Dinghuibacter silviterrae: one gene and its partner. The protein of the gene in region 2 binds, or shares a complex with, the protein of the main gene of each other region. Links are inferred from orthologs where the notes say so. Each region holds a gene or a part of one and is shown on either strand. Other genes may lie near its edges.

Evidence for each region. The genes of interacting proteins can lie anywhere in the genome.
Region 1: the proteins of accD (region 2) and accB are in contact, whole or in part, in a solved structure (PDB 8UXZ), measured with the Escherichia coli proteins. The link is inferred for Dinghuibacter silviterrae from one-to-one orthologs.

Annotation. Positions count from the first base shown.
Region 1 is NZ_SODV01000001.1:1,834,697-1,837,719, forward strand. The notes cover bases 76-3,023. They hold accB (acetyl-CoA carboxylase biotin carboxyl carrier protein), read left to right. Parts: upstream 76-1,289; coding sequence 1,290-1,757; downstream 1,758-3,023. Other genes in these bases: EDB95_RS08240 (TlpA family protein disulfide reductase), read right to left, coding at 76-558; efp (elongation factor P), read left to right, coding at 642-1,208; accC (acetyl-CoA carboxylase biotin carboxylase subunit), read left to right, coding at 1,699-3,023. Outside these bases: EDB95_RS08235 (thiol-disulfide oxidoreductase DCC family protein), read left to right, coding at 1-31; more of EDB95_RS08240, read right to left, coding at 28-75. UniProt on the Escherichia coli protein: This protein is a component of the acetyl coenzyme A carboxylase complex; first, biotin carboxylase catalyzes the carboxylation of the carrier protein and then the transcarboxylase transfers the carboxyl group to form malonyl-CoA.
Region 2 is NZ_SODV01000002.1:2,022,514-2,025,385, reverse strand. Bases 17-2,813 are described here. They hold accD (acetyl-CoA carboxylase, carboxyltransferase subunit beta), read left to right. Parts: upstream 17-856; coding sequence 857-1,771; downstream 1,772-2,813. Other genes in these bases: EDB95_RS25475 (hypothetical protein), read left to right, coding at 1,786-2,813; EDB95_RS25485 (class I fructose-bisphosphate aldolase), read left to right, coding at 17-816. Also shown: more of EDB95_RS25485, read left to right, coding at 1-16; more of EDB95_RS25475, read left to right, coding at 2,814-2,872.

The DNA.
Region 1 (3,023 bases), on a different replicon or contig from region 2:
GCCAGCCCTAAGGGCCCGGTTCCTGCCCTAGTCCTGGGTTACCAGTTGAATCAGGTTGGTCACCGTGGTCCCGCCGTCGAAAACCTTTACCAGTTTCTTGTGGCGGTCATATATGGCCAGGTAGGGCACATATTGAGAGCCATAGTGACGGGAAAAGAAAAACTCGTAGTCCCGGCCCATGGTGATGTTCTTATAGTCCGCCAGTTTATAATAGAAGTAGAAATTCTTCATTTTGTCGAAGGGCAGCGAAGTGAGCATCACGAACCGGACGCCTTTGAGGGAATCCATTTTACTCAGGATCGCCTCCGTCTGGTGCTGGCAGTGTTCACAATCAGGGCTGAAATACATCAGCACGATGGGTTTGCCCGACGGCAGCTTTTTGGTATTGAAAATGGTGGTGCTGTCCACTTCCAGGATATTGAATGATGGAAGGGTTTTGTCGGATTGATAGGGCAACTGGGGCTCCTGGGGCTGCTGGGGCGATGTTTGCTGGCTTTTACCGGGAACGGCCATCAACAGACTGGCAGCCAGGGCCAGCAGGTATAGGTTTTTCTTCATTCTGCAATTAACAAAAAAGAGGTGGTATTTTGTGATCTATATATATTTGCGCACTAAATACCCTTTTTTTGTAAACTTTAACTATGGCAAATACTTCGGACATCAGGACGGGTTTGATCATAAAATTGGACGGCGGGTTGTATTCCGTGGTCGAATTTGGTCAAAACAAAACGGCCCGTGCTGCGGCAAAGGTTTGGGCAAAGCTCAAGGGCGTGGACAATGCACGCACCATCGAACACACGTGGAACTCCGGGGACACGATCTTCCCGGTAAGGGTAGAAAAAAAGGCTTTTCAGTTCCTTTATAAAGACGATTCCGGGTACAATTTCATGGACAACGAGACCTTCGAACAGATCGTCATGGGGGAAAATCTGGTGGACGCGCCCCAGTTCCTAAGGGACGGCCAGGAAGTGGCCGTGCTGATCAACGGGGAAACCGAACAGCCCATGGGCGTGGAACTCCCCGACAAGATCGTCGTCCGGGTGACCTATGCAGAACCGGGGGTGAAAGGGGATACGGCCACCCGTACCCTGAAACCGGCTACCGTCGAGACGGGGGCCACGGTGATGGTACCGCTTTTCGTGGACGAGGGGGAGTTGATCCGCGTCAATACCAAGACCGGTGAATATATCGAGCGCGTCAAAGAATAGGCCGCCCGACCTTCGGCGATCTTTGATCGCCTGCGGTCCGCCCCCTACAGGGGCCCTTTAAAACCCAAAACACACAAACCCATGGATTTCAAACAAATTCAGGAGCTCATCAAGATCATCAACAAATCGAACATTGGTGAGATCAGCGTTGAAGAAAAGGACTTTAAGATAACGATCAAGCAAAAGGAAGACCAGGTTCATACCGTAGTAGCAGCTCCTGCACCCGTCCAGGTGCTCCCTGCGGCACCCGCGCCGGTTGAAACGGCAGCACGCCCCGCGCCCGCACCGGCGCCGGCGCCGAAATCGGACAACCTCATCACCATCAAAAGCCCCATGATCGGCACCTTCTACCGTAAGTCCTCTCCGGACAAGCCGAACTTCGTGGAAGCAGGCGACGAGGTAAACCCGGGCAAGGTCGTGTGCATCATCGAGGCCATGAAATTGTTCAACGAGATCGAGAGCGAGGTCAGCGGGAAGATCGTAAAGATCCTTGTCGAAGACGCCTCTCCCGTGGAATACGACCAACCGCTATTCCTGGTCGAACCCTAATCTGAAGCTGATGTTTAAAAAAGTATTGATTGCAAATCGTGGGGAAATCGCGTTACGGGTCATCAGGACGTGCCGGGAAATGGGCATTAAGACCGTAGCCGTATATTCCACCGCGGATAAAGATAGTTTGCACGTCCGTTTTGCGGACGAGGCCGTGTGTATAGGAAAACCTGCCAGCTCCGACTCCTATTTGAACATCACCCGCCTGATGGCCGCCGCGGAGATCACCAATGCGGACGCCGTTCATCCGGGGTACGGATTCCTGGCGGAAAACGCCCGTTTTGCAGAGATCTGTACGGAACACGGGATCAAATTTATCGGACCCACCCCGGCGATGATCCGGTCGATGGGGGATAAGATCACCGCCAAAGAAACCATGATCAAGGCCGGCGTGCCGGTCATCCCCGGGAGCGACGGTCTCCTGGAGAGCCTTGATCAGGCCAGGTCCATTGCACACGACATGGGCTACCCGGTGATCATCAAGGCTACCGCCGGCGGCGGTGGTAAAGGGATGCGCGTCGTATGGGAAGACAGTGAGCTCGAAAGGGCGTACAATACGGCCAAGGCCGAGGCCCTGGCTTCGTTTAAGAACGACGGGATCTACATGGAGAAGTTCGTGGAAGAACCCCGGCATATCGAAATCCAGGTTGCCGGCGACCAGTACGGCAAGGTGTGTCACCTTAGCGAGCGCGACTGTTCCATCCAGCGCCGCCACCAGAAACTGGTGGAGGAATCCCCTTCCCCGTTCATGACACCGGAGCTCCGGGAGAAAATGGGGGAGGCAGCCATCAAGGCGGCTTCCGCCATCAACTACGAGAGCGTGGGCACCATCGAATTCCTCGTGGACAAACACCGCAACTTCTACTTCATGGAGATGAACACGCGGATCCAGGTGGAGCACTGCGTGACCGAGGAAGTCATCAACTACGACCTGATCAAGGAACAGATCAAGATCGCGGCCGGTGTACCCATCAGCGGGCGCAACTATATCCCCGAAATGCACGCCATCGAATGCCGGATCAACGCGGAAGATCCCTACAACGACTTCCGTCCGTCCCCCGGCAAGATTACCGTCCTGCACCAGCCGGGCGGGCACGGGGTGCGTGTGGATTCCCACATCTATGCCGGGTATGTCATCCCTCCTTACTACGACTCCATGATCGGGAAGATCATCGCCGTGGCCCGGACCCGGGAAGAGGCGATCGACACCATGAGCCGCGCGCTCAGCGAATACGTCATCGAGGGCGTCAAGACAACCATACCGTT
Region 2 (2,872 bases):
AGCGGCGGTTCCGCCTTTGCCCCCAATCCGATGTATTTCGACCCGGAAAATATCATCCGGCTGGCCGTGGAAGCGGGTTGCAGCGCCGTGGCCTCGACCTTTGGCGTGTTGGGCATCATGAGCCGGAAGTATGCGCACCGCATCCCTTTTGTGGTGAAGATCAACCACAATGAATTTTTGAGTTACCCTAACCGTTACGATCAAACGCTTTTCGGGACCGTACGCAGCGCCTGGAACATGGGCGCCGTTGCGGTGGGCGCGACCATTTATTGGGGCAGTGCCGAGAGCGACCGTCAGCTCAAAGAGATCGGGGAAGCCTTCGAACTGGCCCACGAGCTGGGCATGGCGACCATCCTCTGGTGTTATACGCGTAACGCCGCCTTCAAGGTGGACGGCGTCGACTATCATACCTCAGCGGACCTCACGGGTCAGGCCAACCACCTTGGCGTGACGCTGCGGGCCGACATCATCAAACAAAAATTACCCACCAACAACGGCGGCTACCTGGCGCTCAAATTCGGCAAAACGTCTCCGTTGGTGTACGAAAAACTGACCACCGACCACCCCATCGATCTTTGCCGTTACCAGGTGCTGAACTGCTACAGCGGGCGCGTGGGCTTGATCAATTCCGGCGGGGAATCCAAGGGCGCCTCGGACATGGCGGAAGCCGTCACTGCGGCCGTCGTCAACAAACGCGCCGGCGGGATGGGCATGATCATGGGACGCAAGGCTTTCCAGCGGCCTTTCAACGAGGGTGTCGACATTATACAGGCGGTACAAGATGTGTATTTAGAGAAAAAAGTTACCGTCGCATAGGAAAAATCCCGACATTAGCGGTTTAAAAAAGGAGCTAGCGATGTCCCAACATGAGGAGGATTTCGAAGTAAACCTTACCGGAGAGGAAGGCCAGTCTGAAGAATCGAAGACCCGATGGTTTAAGCGGATCAAGAAGGGGATCCAGACCAGCACCGCAGAGAAAAAGGAAGTGCCGGAGGGATTGTGGACGAAATGTCCGCAGTGTAAGTATACCTGCACGATGATCGAACTGAGGGAAAGCTGGTTCGTTTGTCCGCAATGCAACTACCACCATCGCATCGGCAGCGCCGAATATTTCGAGCTGTTGTTCGACAACAAGGAATATACAGAACTTTTCGCGGACATCCGCTCCAAGGACTTCCTGGGTTTTACGGACCTCAAACCTTATAGCAAGCGCCTGGAGGAGGTGTGGCGTAAAACAGACCTCAAGGACTCCATACGCGTTGCCACGGGCAAAATGGCGTGTGAAGGAATTGTTGTGGCCTGTATGGACTTCGAGTTCATCGGGGGCTCCCTGGGCAGCGTGATGGGGGAAAAGATCGCCCGTTCCGTGGATTACTGCCTGCACCACCGTCTTCCGCTGCTGATCATCTCCAAATCCGGGGGCGCCCGTATGATGGAAAGCGCTTTTTCCCTGATGCAAATGGCCAAAACCATCGGTAAGCTGACCCAGCTGGCGGAAGCAAAGCTCCCCTACATCTCCCTGATGACGGATCCCACCTTTGGGGGCGTCACCGCCTCGTTTGCAATGATGGGCGACCTTAACATCGCGGAACCCGGCGCCCTGATCGGCTTTGCGGGCCCCCGGGTCATCAAGGAAACGATCCGCAAGGAACTTCCCGAAGGTTTTCAACGAAGCGAGTTCGTCCTGGAACACGGCTTCCTGGATTTCATCGTGGACCGCAAGGTGATGAAGGAGCGGATTGCTGAGGCGCTGATGTTGTTCGCGCACTAGCTATACCCTGCATAATGAAGGCTTTCCTGTTCACCCTTTGCTTGCTGGGCAGCGCGTTTTTGCATGCCCAGGATACTGTTCTCCGTTTCCCGGTTCCGGACGCCGCGGACATCGTGTCCGCCCGTTTAGTGACACCCGCTTCCGGCGGCGCTTCCTGTCTTGCCCTGGACATGGGGCAGCAGCAACAATACATCCTCCTGGACAGCCAGTGTCAGGTCCTTCATCAGTTTACAGAGAAAGGGGATCCCGCTTCCAATATGTTTTTCCTGGACCGGGCCTGCCGGTTGGGCACAGCCGTCAGGGGGAATGTCTATCACCATTATTTTACCATACAATCGCCAAGACGGGAGGAAACACTCTACGACAAAGTGATCGATTTTTCATCCCATACGACCGAAGAAGTCCCTATCCTGAATCCCGCCCAAAGCTCGATCCGCATGGGCTTTTTCCTGGATAGCGAGGGCAAACCTTACCTCTTGTCGTCCTCACGGTATGGACACGCGTTGTATTTCGAAAGGCAAGGTCCGGGAGGGGACATTCTGCTTGACAGCATCGTGTTGGATAAGATAAAGCAACCGGCGTTGGCCATGGGCTATGTGCACTATGTTCCTGAAGGGAGTGCCCAACGGCTCGACCTCAATGCCGGGGCCACGCTGGCCTTTACACGCGGGCGTCAGCTGGTGCTGGTCGCCCAGCACCGGAACACCGATCCATGGTTCATGATCGTGGACCTCGAAACGTTCCAGGCGCATATCAAAGCGTTGTCGGCCCTGGCTGCCTTTAACGACATGGACACGACCCAACCCTTCTCCATTAGCGCCAGCATCTTAGGTGACAGGTTTTTTGTCTTAAAAACACAAAAGGCCCAAACCGACGTCGGAATCTTCCAGATCCCCAGCCTGGATATGCTGGGGGACGTGGCCTTGAATGAAACCAATGCGTCGTCTTTGTCACAAACGCCCATCCAATACAATTCCTGGCAATCGGGCAAGCACGACATCATCAACGACTATTCCGCAAAACAATTTTACCAGGACCTCGTCGCCAGCCGCGCCGGGCTGGCCGCCGGATATGATAAGGATGGGCGTTACGTGCTGACGT